Regions from separate parts of the Kosakonia sp. MUSA4 genome, predicted to be linked through region 2. Evidence: predicted binding sites of a transcription regulator. Region 2 holds the regulator's gene; the other holds the start of a gene.
What was found. The regulator LexA, encoded in region 2, represses DNA repair genes until DNA is damaged. The targets are predictions, from matches to a motif close to TNCTGTATGTACATACAGNA.
Positions count from the first base shown of each region.

Region 1: the regulator LexA is predicted to act here: its motif matches at 1,928-1,947, upstream of C0557_RS08015 (DNA translocase FtsK 4TM domain-containing protein).

Region 1 is NZ_CP025697.1:1,692,598-1,699,915, forward strand. Features, by position in the region: gene trxB (thioredoxin-disulfide reductase) at 1-871, opposite strand, end outside; gene lrp (leucine-responsive transcriptional regulator Lrp) at 1,395-1,889, shown strand; gene C0557_RS08015 (DNA translocase FtsK 4TM domain-containing protein) at 2,010-5,798, shown strand; gene lolA (outer membrane lipoprotein chaperone LolA) at 5,918-6,529, shown strand; gene rarA (replication-associated recombination protein A) at 6,539-7,318, shown strand, end outside.
Region 2 is NZ_CP025697.1:38,459-45,776, forward strand. Features, by position in the region: gene plsB (glycerol-3-phosphate 1-O-acyltransferase PlsB) at 1-1,951, opposite strand, end outside; gene C0557_RS00175 (diacylglycerol kinase) at 2,084-2,452, shown strand; gene lexA (transcriptional repressor LexA) at 2,561-3,175, shown strand; gene dinF (MATE family efflux transporter DinF) at 3,252-4,586, shown strand; gene C0557_RS00190 (CsbD family protein) at 4,752-4,961, shown strand; gene zur (zinc uptake transcriptional repressor Zur) at 5,070-5,585, opposite strand; gene traF (conjugal transfer protein TraF) at 5,868-7,184, shown strand; gene ycaC (isochorismate family cysteine hydrolase YcaC) at 7,225-7,318, opposite strand, start outside.

The sequences.
Region 1 (7,318 bases), 1.7 Mb from region 2:
GATCCATAACATCACCGGCGGCAAAGACTCCCGGAATGCTGGTTTGCGTGGCGTTACCGTGAATACCGGACTGCACCTTGATGTAGCCATTTTCCAGCGCCAGTTGACCTTCGAAGATGCCGGTGTTCGGGCTGTGGCCGATAGCCACAAACAGCCCCGCAACGTCCAGTGACTCCACGTTGTCTGCATTTTGCGTATCACGCAGACGCAGACCCGTGACGCCCATCTGATCGCCGGTGACTTCTTCCAGCGTGCGATGAGTGTGCAGCACAATATTGCCGCTCTCTACTTTATCCATCAGACGTTTAATCAGGATTTTTTCCGCACGGAAAGTGTCGCGACGATGGATCAGATGTACTTCAGAGGCGATATTTGCCAGATATAGCGCTTCTTCAACGGCAGTATTACCGCCGCCGATTACCGCCACTTTCTGATTGCGGTAAAAGAAACCGTCGCAGGTTGCGCAGGCGGAAACGCCGCGGCCTTTAAACGCTTCTTCCGAAGCCAGCCCCAGGTAACGTGCAGATGCGCCAGTCGCGATGATAAGCGCATCGCAAGTATATTCGCCGCTATCGCCAGTCAGACGGAAAGGACGGTTTTGCAAATCAACGCTATTGATGTGATCAAAAATGATTTCAGTATCAAATTTGGTGGCATGCTCATGCATGCGTTCCATCAGCAGTGGCCCGGTCAGATCGTGCGGGTCGCCCGGCCAGTTTTCCACTTCAGTGGTGGTGGTGAGCTGGCCGCCTTTTTCCATCCCGGTAATCAGCACTGGCTGCAGGTTTGCGCGCGCAGCATAGACCGCGGCGGTATAACCGGCAGGGCCTGAACCAAGGATGAGCAGCTTACTGTGTTTGGCCGTACCCATGAGATCCTCATTGTTGTTTGGCAGACATTGAGCTGAATTGTAGGGAATTTAGCGTCGTAAAAAAAGGGCGCGCCAGTTTTGTTAACGATATGTGTAATAGAAATGACCGATGACGTGGAGGGATTTGGGGCTGAAATATAATAATTTCTACTGAAAATCGGCCTGTTATAAGGTGATAAAGTGAGGATTAGCGAGTGGTGTTGATGAATATCTGGCATGTTGTACTAAAAAAAGATGTTTTGCTTTGACAATCCCCTGCGCATTTGCGAAAACATCAAAGGAAGAGAAAAGCAGTGTTTCGCGCGTGATGCAAACTTACGCACGTAAATGCCATTTTTTACCGGGCTAGTGAAATCTACGCATGGTGTGGACAGACGCCATTCGTGATATCGATAGCTGCCTTTGGCAACGGTCTTCTTAATATTGCCTCCGCAATGCCGTAACGCGACGGGCAAAGACTCTGAACAGTGAAGTGCACAGGGTCAAGACAGGAGTAGGGAAGGAATACAGAGAGACAATAATAATGGTAGATAGCAAGAAGCGCCCAGGCAAAGATCTCGACCGCATTGATCGTAATATTCTGAACGAACTGCAAAAAGATGGGCGTATTTCCAACGTCGAGCTTTCTAAACGAGTGGGGCTTTCCCCGACGCCGTGCCTTGAGCGTGTGCGCAGGCTGGAAAGACAAGGATTTATTCAGGGCTATACCGCGCTGCTAAATCCGCATTATCTGGATGCATCACTTCTGGTATTTGTTGAGATTACTCTGAATCGTGGCGCGCCCGATGTGTTTGAACAATTCAACTCCGCTGTGCAAAAACTTGAAGAAATTCAAGAGTGTCATCTGGTTTCAGGCGACTTCGACTACCTGTTGAAGACGCGTGTACCGGATATGTCGGCTTACCGCAAACTGTTAGGGGAAACCCTGCTGCGTCTGCCGGGCGTGAACGACACCCGCACATATGTGGTGATGGAAGAAGTTAAACAGAGCAATCGTCTGGTAATTAAGACGCGCTAATACGGAACAGGTGCACAATCGCTGTTTTTTGATTACACTCCTGTTAATCCATACAGCAACAGTGCCGGGGAGACCCGGCGCTGTTGTCCGTTTTAGCATCAAGGACCTGGAGAGCCTGTCTTGAGCCAGGAATACACCGAAGACAAAGAAGTCACACTGACCAAGCTTAGCAGCGGGCGCCGACTCCTGGAGGCGTTGCTGATCCTCGTTTCACTTTCTGCCGTCTGGTTGATGGCCGCGCTCTTAAGTTTTAACCCGTCTGACCCTAGCTGGTCGCAAACGGCCTGGCATGAACCTATCCATAATCTGGGCGGTGTGCCCGGCGCATGGCTTGCCGATACGCTGTTTTTTATTTTTGGCGTTATGGCCTACACCATTCCGGTGATCATCATTGGCGGCTGCTGGTTTGCTTACCGTCACCGCGCCAGTGAAGATTATATCGATTACTTTGCCGTATCGTTGCGCATGATTGGTGCGCTGGCATTGATCCTGACCTCCTGCGGTCTGGCAGCGATTAATGCCGATGATATCTGGTATTTCGCCTCCGGCGGGGTGATTGGCAGCCTGCTGAGTACTACGCTGCAACCTCTGCTGCGCAGCAGCGGTGGTACGCTCGCGCTGCTCTGCATTTGGGCCGCCGGGTTGACCCTATTTACCGGCTGGTCGTGGGTTACCATTGCCGAGAAAATCGGCAGTGTCATCCTTAATATTCTGACCTTTGCCAGTAATCGTACCCGTCGCGATGACACCTGGGTTGATGATGACGAGTACGAAGACGATGAAGAGTATGAAGAGGAAAAACCGCGTGAGTCGCGTCGTGCTCGTATTCTTCGTGGAGCGCTGGCTCGCCGTAAGCGCGTGGCTGAAAAATTCGCCAACCCGATGGGGCGTAAAACAGACGAAGCGTTGTTCTCCGGTAAGCGGATGGACGATGAGGAAGATGAGATCGCATACAGCGCGCGCGGTGTGCCGGCGGATGCTGACGACGTCCTGTTCTCCGGGCATCGTGCTACGGAAGCTGAGCAGGAGTACGATCCACTGCTGAACGGGCACAGTGTCACTGAGCCGGTAGTGGCAGCCGCAGCAGCGACAACCGCCGCTGTGCAGGCGTATGCAGCACCTGCTGAACCTTACGTCCCCGCAATGCAGCAAGATATTGAATGGCCGTATGCGCAGGCACCAGCAACTCAGGTACCACCGCAAGCCCCTTATCAGCCAGAGCAGTATGTCGAAGCTGCTCAGGAGGCCCCGTATCATTCTCCTCAGCATGAACTTCCTGAGTGGCAGCAACCTGTCGCAGAAGCGGAGTGGATGCCGGATGCGCCGGTAACGCCACTGCCGCCGGAAGAAGAGGTTTATGCTCAGCAGGCGCAGGAGCCGTTGCCATGGCAAAGCGAACCGCAAATCGCACCGGCTCCGGAACCGATAATCACGCCTGAACCTGAACCGGTCATTGAAGAAGTAAAACAGACTCGTCCGCCGCTTTACTACTTTGAAGAAGTGGAAGAGAAGCGTGCGCGTGAGCGTGAACAACTTGCCGCCTGGTATCAGCCAATCCCGGAGCCTGCTGTTGATGAACCCGCAGCAAAACCTGCTGTTTTCTCTGCGCCATCGGCCGCAGCGGTTGATCCATCCGTTGCTCCTGTCGCGGCTGGCATACAACAAGCTACGGGCCATGTCACCGCTGCAGCGGCAGCCGCAGCGCCGGTCTTTAGCCTGGCTGCTGGTGGCGCACCGCGTCCGCAGGTTAAAGAAGGGATAGGTCCGCAGTTGCCGCGCCCGAACCGCGTTCGTGTTCCGACGCGCCGCGAGCTGGCGTCTTACGGTATCAAATTGCCTTCCCAGCGTATGGCCGAAGAGCGCGCCCGCGAGGAAGAAGTGCATCAGCATGATGACGACGAAGCCGATATGTTGCAGCAGAACGAACTGGCTCGCCAGTTTGCTGCTACACAGCAAGATCGCTATGGAAATGAATTTCAGCACGAGGCGCCACAGTTCCATCCGCAGCACCCCGCAATGAGCGACGAAGAAGTGGAAGAAGCTGAGCTGGCCCGTCAGTTCGCAGCCTCTCAGCAACAGCGCTATTCGGAAGGCCAACCGGCAGGCGCACAAGCGTTTATGCCTGAAGATTTTGCGTTTTCGCCGATGAAAACGCTGGTTGATGATGGGCCGCACGAACCGCTGTTCACGCCTGGCGTGATGTCAGAGCCGGAGCCGCCAGTACAGCAGCCGCATCATTATCAACAACCGACGCCGCCGCAATACCAGCAGCCAGCACAGCCGCACTATCAGCCGCAAACTCCGCAGACGGCTCAGCAGCCCACTATGCCGCAACAGCATCAGGCTGCGCCACAGCCGCAAGAGAGCCTGATCCATCCGTTGTTGATGCGTAATGGCGATAGCCGACCAGTGCAGAAACCGACTACGCCGCTGCCATCACTGGATCTGTTGACGCAGCCGCCAGCGGAAGTTGAACCCGTTGATACCTTCGCGCTTGAGCAAATGGCGCGCCTGGTCGAAGCGCGGTTGGCCGATTTCCGCATCAAAGCCGATGTGGTGAATTATTCGCCGGGGCCGGTGATTACCCGCTTTGAGCTGAATCTGGCGCCGGGGGTGAAAGCCGCACGTATTTCCAACTTGTCCCGCGATCTGGCGCGTTCGCTCTCCACCGTTGCCGTGCGCGTGGTGGAAGTAATTCCCGGCAAGCCGTATGTTGGCCTCGAATTACCGAACAAGAAACGTCAGACCGTCTATCTGCGTGAAGTGCTGGACTGCGTGAAATTCCGGGAAAGTCCGTCGCCGCTGACCGTGGTGCTGGGTAAAGATATCGCAGGCGATCCGGTGATTGCCGATCTGGCGAAAATGCCGCACCTGTTGGTTGCCGGTACGACTGGCTCTGGTAAATCGGTGGGCGTGAACGCCATGATCCTCAGCATGCTGTATAAAGCGACACCGGAAGAGGTGCGCTTTATTATGATCGACCCGAAAATGCTCGAACTTTCGGTGTATGAAGGCATTCCGCATCTGCTGACCGAAGTGGTTACCGATATGAAAGACGCCGCCAATGCGTTGCGCTGGAGCGTCAACGAGATGGAACGTCGCTACAAACTGATGTCGGCACTTGGCGTGCGAAATCTGGCGGGTTACAACGAGAAAATTGCGGAAGCTGCACGTATGGGGCGTCCGATCCCGGATCCGTACTGGAAACCGGGTGACAGCATGGACGTTCAGCATCCGGTGCTGGAAAAATTGCCGTATATCGTGGTAATGGTGGACGAATTTGCTGACCTGATGATGACCGTTGGCAAGAAAGTGGAAGAGCTGATTGCGCGCCTGGCGCAGAAAGCGCGTGCCGCAGGTATTCATCTGGTACTGGCGACCCAGCGTCCGTCGGTCGACGTTATCACAGGCCTGATTAAAGCGAACATCCCAACACGTATTGCATTTACCGTATCGAGTAAGATTGATTCGCGTACCATCCTCGATCAGGGCGGTGCGGAATCGCTGCTTGGGATGGGCGATATGCTCTACTCCGGTCCAAACTCTACGTCTGCGCCGGTGCGTGTCCACGGGGCATTCGTACGTGACCAGGAAGTGCATGCTGTGGTGCAGGACTGGAAAGCGCGTGGTCGTCCGCAATATGTCGATGGCATTACGTCTGAAAGCGAAAGCGAAGGTGGCGCAGGCGGAGGTTTTGACGGTGGTGAAGAGCTGGATCCGTTATTTGATCAGGCCGTTAACTTCGTGACCGAAAAACGCAAGGCCTCTATCTCCGGTGTTCAGCGCCAGTTCCGTATCGGCTATAACCGTGCGGCGCGTATTATCGAGCAGATGGAAGCCCAGGGAATTGTCAGTGAGCAGGGGCACAATGGTAACCGTGAGGTGCTGGCTCCACCGCCGTTCGAATGATTGCAAAGCTGGGTAAATAAGTAAAAATTCAGTCTTTTCTTCTGTCTCTCTTTGCATTCGGTGCTTAGAGTGACAGAAGTATTCTCCCGCGTCGGGAGTGACGTATTTGAGGAATAACGATGAAAAAAATCGCCGTGGCGTGTGCGTTAATGGGCAGTTTGCTGGCCAGTAACGTATGGGCGGATGCTTCCAGCGACCTGAAAAGCCGTCTTGATAAAGTCAGCAGTTTCCATGCCAGCTTCACTCAGAAAGTGACGGATGGTAGCGGAGCTGCGGTGCAGGAAGGTCAGGGGGATTTGTGGGTTAAGCGCCCGAATCTGTTCAACTGGCATATGACCCAGCCGGACGAAAGCGTGCTGGTTTCTGACGGGAAAACCCTGTGGTTCTACAACCCGTTTGTTGAACAGGCTACTGCGACCTGGCTGAAAGATGCCACCGGCAATACACCGTTTATGCTGATTGCCCGTAATCAGGCCAGCGACTGGCAGCAGTACAATATAGAGCAAAAGGGCGATGATTTTATTCTGACGCCAAAAGGTAACAACGGTAACCTGAAGCAATTCACTATCAATGTTGGTCGTGATGGCACTATTCATCAGTTCAGCGCAATTGAACAAGACGATCAGCGCAGCAGCTATCAACTGAAATCACAGCAAAATGGCGCGGTCGATCCCACAAAATTCACCTTTACCCCGCCGCAGGGCGTAACGGTTGACGATCAGCGTAAGTAAGAGGCGCGGATGAGCAATATGTCGCTCGATTTCTCCGACAATGCGTTTCAACCTCTGGCCGCCCGTATGCGGCCAGAAAATTTAGCGCAGTACATAGGCCAGCAGCACCTTCTGGCGTCGGGCAAACCTTTGCCGCGAGCCATTGAGGCAGGGCATCTGCACTCGATGATCCTCTGGGGGCCGCCGGGTACGGGGAAAACGACGCTGGCGGAAGTGATTGCCCGTTATGCGAATGCGGACGTTGAACGCATTTCTGCGGTAACGTCTGGCGTGAAAGAGATCCGGGAAGCCATTGAGCGCGCGCGGCAGAATCGCAATGCCGGGCGGCGTACCATTCTGTTTGTTGACGAAGTCCACCGCTTTAACAAAAGCCAGCAGGACGCGTTTCTGCCGCATATTGAAGACGGCACAATCACTTTTATCGGCGCAACAACCGAAAACCCCTCTTTTGAACTCAATTCAGCGTTGCTCTCCCGTGCGCGCGTTTATCTGCTGAAATCTCTCACGACGGAAGATATTGAGCAGGTATTGACGCAGGCGATGGAAGATAAAGCCCGTGGTTATGGCGGTCAGGATATCGTACTGCCGGATGAAACCCGACGGGTAATTGCTGAACTGGTTGCTGGCGACGCGCGACGCGCGCTCAACACGCTGGAGATGATGGCCGACATGGCGGAGCTGGATGATGCCGGCAAACGCGTATTGAAACCGACCTTGTTGACCGAGATTGCTGGCGAACGTAGCGCGCGCTTTGATAACAAAGGCGACCGTTTTTACGATTTAATCTCA
Region 2 (7,318 bases):
CTTTCAGCAGCGGATAAAGCAGCTCAACGTGGCGCAGAATATCGCTACGGGAGATGGCGCGATGTTGGGTCACGATCGCCGCCATCAGCGACGGCAGCATCAGCATATGGGCGATGTTGTTGCGGTAATAGGTCATCAACACTGCCTGCTCGCGCGGCAGAATAATGATATCGCCGATGGTGTCTTTCTCGACTTCGAACTTGTTCATCTGCAACGCGTGGTCGATAAGCGCGTCCGCGCTGGCGGCAGGCGTTGTTGAATCCGGCGAGTAAGGCACATTGCGCATCAGTTCGAGGTAGCAACTGATTTGTTCGGTTAACTGCTCGCGCGTCAACGAACGCTGGCGCGATGCCAGCAGTGCTGTACAGCACAGGTTCATGGCGTTGGCCGCACCGGCATTGTTAATGCGAACCATCAAATCGGCGGCAATGTTATTCACCGTCGGCGTCAGCCATGCCGGGCGAATCGCTTCGATTGGATCGATAGATTCGCGCCACTCCGGAACGTGATGGTTCAGGTAGTTCATCAGCGGAATGGGTTCACCGAAGTTCACATAACCTTGCCCCAGGTTACGCAGCTTGCTCAGCCCGCGCACCATCTGCAGCAGGCTCTCTTTCTCTTTGGTTGCGCCGCGCAGCTCTTTCGCATAGGTACCGACCTCCATCACATGTTCATAACCGATATAAATCGGCACCAGCGTGATGGGGCGTGTACCGCCGCGCAGCATCGCCTGAATGGTCATCGACAGCGTACCGGTTTTCGGGTCCAGCAAACGCCCGGTACGTGAACGACCGCCCTCGACGAAATACTCGACCGAATAACCGCGGCTGAACAGTTCGCCCAGATATTCGCGGAACACGGTGGAGTAGAGTTTGTTGCCTTTAAAGGTACGGCGAATAAAGAAGGCGCCCAGGCGGCGGAAAATCGGCCCGGCGGGCCAGAAGTTCAGGTTGATGCCTGCGGCAATGTGCGGCGGCACCAGCCCCTGGTGATAGAGCACATACGAGAGCAGCAGATAGTCCATGTGGCTGCGGTGGCAGGGCACATAGACAATCTCGTGGCCGTCGTGCGCAAGCTGGCGCACGCGTTCGGCGTTGTGCACGTTGATCCCCTGATAGAGACGGTTCCAGGTAAAACCGAGGATACGGTCGGTCAGACGGATCATCTCGTACGAGAAGTTGGCGGCAATCTCTTCCATCAGCGCGATAGCGTTTTGCTGCGCTTTGTCGTGAGAGATTTTTTTGCTGCGCGCTTCGTCTTCGACCGCACGGGCAATCGCTTTAGAAGAGAGCAGTTTATTGAACAGATCCTGACGCGCCGGCAGACGCGGCCCAACGGCGGCCAGACGCTGTCGCGCGAAGTGCATACGCGCCACGCGCGCCAGTTTCTGCGCGATAATTTTATCGGTGCCGTGCTCGGTCGCCATGCGGCGCAGGGAGACGGGCGGCGAGAAGCGCACAAAGCTATCGCGGCCGAGCCAGGAGATAGCGAAGAATTTCTGGATGCCGTTCAGCATGCGCAGCGGCGGATTAATCTCGCCTTTCTCACGCCCTGGCGAGCGGCCAAACATTACCGATACCGGAACCATTTGCACATCCAGATCCGGATGGCTGCGGTGTAAATCCAGGTAGTCGTGGAACAGTTTGATGGACTCTTCTTTCGGCGTGTAATAGGTAAACACGCGCGGACCGCCATGAATGAACACGAAACGCGGCAGCAATACGCCGTCGATTTCCAGGGGTTCCAGGGGATCGGGCAGTTCGTGCGCCAGACACTGAGCGCGTAATGTCATCAAATCTGCCTTAGAGTTATAAGGCAGCACGTACATAATAGGACGTGAAGTATCGAGACCCAGTTCCTGTGCAGGTTCTGCAGGTATCGATTTACTCTTTACCAGTACACTTAATGGTAAATTCAGTAATTTGTAGTAAATTCGTGGCCAACCGGACATAAAAGATGAAAAGCCTCTGGTTAATAATAGTGCCATTGCGCCGCAAGAATATCAGAAAGCGCACGTAATTTCTGTTGTACCTCAGTACGCTGATGTAGACATTGACGTTTATTACATAAAAAGGTTCTTTTCATGGCCAATAATACCACCGGAATTACCCGAATCATTAAAGCAGCAGGTTACTCATGGAAGGGCGTTCGCGCTGCATGGATCAATGAAGCCGCTTTCCGCCAGGAGCTGGTAGCCGTTGTTTTCGCTATCATTATTGCTTGCTGGCTGGACATTGACACGGTCACTCGGGTGCTGCTGATTAGCTCGGTGTCGCTAGTAATGATTGTTGAAATCCTAAATAGTGCAATTGAAGCTGTCGTAGACCGAATTGGTTCTGAATTTCACGAACTTTCCGGTCGGGCGAAGGATATGGGATCGGCGGCAGTGCTGATGTCGATCCTGCTGGCGCTGTTTACCTGGATCTCGCTTCTCTGGTCGCATTTTCGATAACGCTTCCAGAAATCGATAACACCCTGGTTTTTTGCTTAAATTTGGTTCCAAAATCGCCTTTGACTGTATATACTCACAGCATAACTGTATATACACCCAGGGGGCGGGATGAAAGCATTAACGGCCAGGCAGCAAGAGGTGTTCGATCTCATCCGCGATCGGATCACTCAAACCGGTATGCCACCAACGCGTGCGGAAATCGCACAGCAATTGGGGTTCCGTTCCCCAAATGCGGCTGAAGAACACCTGAAAGCGCTTGCACGTAAAGGGGTTATCGAAATCGTCTCCGGCGCATCGCGTGGTCTGCGTCTGCTGCTGGAAGAAGAAGAGGATATCGGTTTACCGCTGATTGGTCGCGTTGCTGCGGGTGAACCGCTGCTGGCGCAACAGCATATCGAGGGTCACTACCAGGTCGATCCCGATCTCTTCAAACCTCATGCGGATTTCCTGCTGCGCGTTAGCGGTATGTCGATGAAAGACATCGGTATTATGGACGGCGACCTGCTCGCAGTGCATAAAACGCAGGACGTGCGTAACGGCCAGGTGGTCGTCGCACGTATTGATGATGAAGTTACCGTGAAACGTCTGAAAAAACAGGGTAACACCGTCGAATTGCTGCCGGAAAACAGCGAGTTTTCCCCGATCGTCGTCGATCTGCGCGATCAAAACTTCACCATTGAAGGGCTGGCGGTTGGCGTCATCCGTAATGGTACCTGGCTCTAACGCCTGTTCTTTTCGCAGCGACACAAAACACCGTGGCGCTGCGTAATACGATTTTCCCCGTTGATTCGACATTGCCATGCCGTTGCTGAACGCATCTGACAGAGCACTGTGGCGGCTTGCGCTGCCCATGATCTTCTCCAATATCACTGTTCCGTTACTGGGGCTGGTGGATACCGCCGTGGTCGGGCACCTGGATAGTCCTGTTTACCTCGGCGGCGTGGCGATCGGCGCAACGGCAACCAGCTTTTTGTTTATGCTGCTGCTGTTTTTGCGGATGAGCACCACCGGTCTTACGGCACAGGCGTTTGGTGCGAAAAACGCACCTGCGCTGGCGCGCGCGCTGGTACAGCCGCTGCTATTGGCGCTGTCGGCAGGTGTGTTAATTATGCTGCTGCGTACGCCGCTCATCGATCTGGCGCTGCACATTACCGGCGGGAGCGAAGCCGTGCTGGAGCAGGCGCGGCGCTTTCTCGATATTCGCTGGCTGAGTGCGCCAGCGTCGTTGGGAAATCTGGTGTTGCTCGGCTGGTTACTGGGTGTGCAGTATGCCCGTGCGCCGGTGATCCTGCTGGTAGTGGGGAATCTCCTCAACATTGTGCTCGACCTGTGGCTGGTGATGGGCCTGCACATGAATGTGCAGGGCGCTGCGCTCGCCACCGTTGTGGCTGAGTATGCGACTTTCGCCATCGGCCTGCTGATGGTGCACCGCGTGTTGGTAATGCGCGGTATCACCCTGCCAGCGCTGAAAAATGCCTGGCGCGGCGGTATGCGGCGCTTATTAGCGCTTAACCGCGATATCATGCTGCGCTCACTGCTTTTGCAGCTCTGCTTTGGCTCAATCACCGTGCTGGGCGCCCGTCTTGGCGGTGAGACGGTTGCCGCTAACGCGGTGCTGATGATGTTTCTCACCTTTACCGCGTACGCGCTGGATGGTTTTGCCTATGCGGTCGAAGCGCACTCCGGGCAGGCCTATGGCGCGCGCGATGGCAGCCAGTTGATGGACGTCTGGCGAGCGGCATGCCGCCAGGCCGGGCTGGTGGCGCTGTTCTTTGCGGCGATTTATGCGCTGGCAGGTGATGACATTATTGCCTTGCTGACTTCGCTTCCTGCCCTGCAGACGCTCGCCGGGCATTACCTGTTCTGGCAGGTGATTCTGCCGCTGGTGGGCGTGTGGTGCTACTTGCTGGATGGCATGTTTGTCGGTGCCACGCGCGCAGCGGAGATGCGTAACAGTATGGCGATTGCCGCCGCCGGGTTCGCTGTTACGCTGCTGACGGTTCCGGTGCTGGGCAATCACGGTTTATGGCTGTCGCTGACCGTCTTTCTCGCCCTGCGCGGGCTTACGCTTGCCTGGCTGTGGCGTCGCCACTGGCGTAACGGCAGCTGGTTTTCCGATGTGAATCCTTCCTGATATTGCCAGTTTTTTTGCCTGTTTCCTCGCCTCGCTTATGCTGTTTTTAACCATCGTGACGGTTAAAGATTCCGAATAAAAATCGATTGCCGGAATCCTTAACTACAATAATCAGTACGTTCAGCAGAACGATTATCTATTTAACCGAACGATAAGGAGTCAACGATGAATAAAGACGAAGTCGGCGGTAACTGGAAACAGTTCAAAGGCACTGTTAAAGAAAAATGGGGCAAACTGACCGATGATGATATGACCATCATCGAAGGTAAACGTGACCAGCTGGTGGGTAAAATCCAGGAACGTTACGGTTATGCCAAAGATCAGGCGGAGAAAGAAGTTACAGATTGGGAAACGCGTAATGACTACCGCTGGTAGCCTGCACATCCCCTCAATGTGCTAACCCTCTACAGGCTACCCTGCCCGAAGGTACAAGGACGTACCACCCCTCCAGCTGTTTTAGCTACCGTCTTGCTCGAACAAAGATTAACGTGGCTTTTTCTTCACCTGAACGGTGTGGTCATGGTGGCAATGGTCGTGATGACGGCAGGACTCCACTTCGACACAGTCTGCACATAAACCGTGAGCTTCAATCACATTATGCCGCAGGGCAAAACCCATCTTTGCCGCCAGCGCATGCATAATATCTTCCACGCCTTCCGCCTGCTCTTCCTTTACTGAACCGCAGCGATCGCAGATAAACATCGCGGACGTGTGCGTCGGCTGGTCAAAAAGGTGGCATAACACGTAGCTGTTTGTTGATTCGACTTTATGTACGAACCCTTGTTCTAGCAGGAAATCAAGAGCGCGGTACACCGTCGGCGGCTTGGCCTGCGGTTCGCTTTCACGCAGCAGATCGAGCAGATCGTACGCGCTGATGGCGCTTTGTTGCAGGCTGAGTAATCTCAACACTTCAAGACGCTGGGGAGTCAGGCGCACGTTGCGCTGCACGCACAGCTTTTCAGCCTGCGCTAACATCTCTTGCGAAGTGGTCTTATCCATCGGCGCTCTCCGGTTGGGGAAATACAAGCCATACACTTTACCATGTCCTGTCGAAAACGCCGAGATCGCGGCCAGTAATCTCCATTTCTCTGGATCGCTTCCCGAAATGGACTCCGTCATCTATAAATAGTGATGGTCGTCACTTAAAACAATAATGTCCGGGTGCTTACGGGTATCCCGGCAATTTAGCTCCATTTTCTTACGTTATTCACAGCAATAGTGCATTCCTGTTTGTGCGAATACTTACAGGCTTAAAACTCATCTGGCTACGAGACGCATACTGTGGAAAAAAAACGTAAACTTTCGCTGGTCGCGATCGCTGTCTCCTTTTTTGTGGCAAATCAGGCAGGAGCAGCAAATACCTGGGCAGAAGCTCGTAATGATGCAATGGGGGGAACGGGCGTTGCATCCGCGAACTATGGCAGCGGGCCATTAATCAACCCGGCACTGTTAGCAAAAGCAAAACCCGATGATGATATTACCGTCATCCTGCCGAGCGTACAGGCGCAAATTAGCGACAAAGATAATCTGCGCGACGAGATCGACAACATCAATGACAAAATCGATGGCTACAAAAATGTTATTGATAACCTCACCGCTGCGGAAATTATTGCTAATCCGCTCGGTACGGTAAGGCAATTTCAGGGTGCCGCAGGCGATTTGGCGAACGAGCTGGAGTTTCTGAGAGGGAAAACAGCGCAGGCCAAAGCTGCCGCCGGCATCGCGGTAAGCATTCCCAACGATGTCCTTTCCGTGGCGTTTGTGACGAAAGCTTACGCCCATGCGCGCGTCACGTCGGCAATCGATCAGCAGGATATTGACTACCTGCGTAGTATTGAGAACAGCACCGCTGTCGCCGCCAGTGAAGCGCTAAAGGCGGTGGTATCACCGGATGGCAGCGACGAAATCACCAAAAACCTCAACTCAACCGCTTCAGGCCGCGCGGCTATCGTCTCGGATTATGGCATTGCGATGGCTCGCCAGTTTGATGTCGGCGGCGTACCGCTATCCGTTGGCGTGACGCCAAAATTACAGAAAACCTGGGTCTACAACTACACGGCGTCGATTTATGACTACAAAAGTAGCGACTGGAACAGCAGCCGCTACCGTACCGACGATACCGGCTTCAACGTGGATGTCGGCCTGGCCGCGGATTTCGGCGAGAACGTGACGGTCGGTTTGACCGGTACAAACCTGATCTCCCGTGATATTGATACCAAAGACATTCGTATCCGCAACGGCAGAACGGGCGATGTGGTGAGCTACAAAGATACTTACCAGATTAGCCCGGTCGTGACGGCGGGTGCGGCATGGCATAACGACCTGCTGACGCTGAGCGCCGACGGTGATTTAACCGAGACTAAAGGTTTTAAGAGCGAGAAAAATTCCCAGTATGTCGGCGTGGGCGCGGAAGTTCGCCCGTTGAGCTGGCTGGCGGTGCGTGCCGGTTATCGTGCGGATGTCAAAGGGGATGATAAAAACGTCTTTACCGGCGGTGTCGGATTTGCGCCGTTTAACCGCGTGCATATCGATCTGATGGGCCTGGTGGGTGAAGATCAAACCTGGGGGGCCGGGGCGCAGCTTAGCATGACTTTCTGATGAGTAACCGGAGGCATTGCGCCTCCGGTTTTATTGGCGCTTACTTGCCGGTGAGCTTGTCGTAGCTGGTCATCAGATTACGGTAATCAGGAATATGGTTGGAAAACAGCGTTGCCAGACCTTCAATATCATTA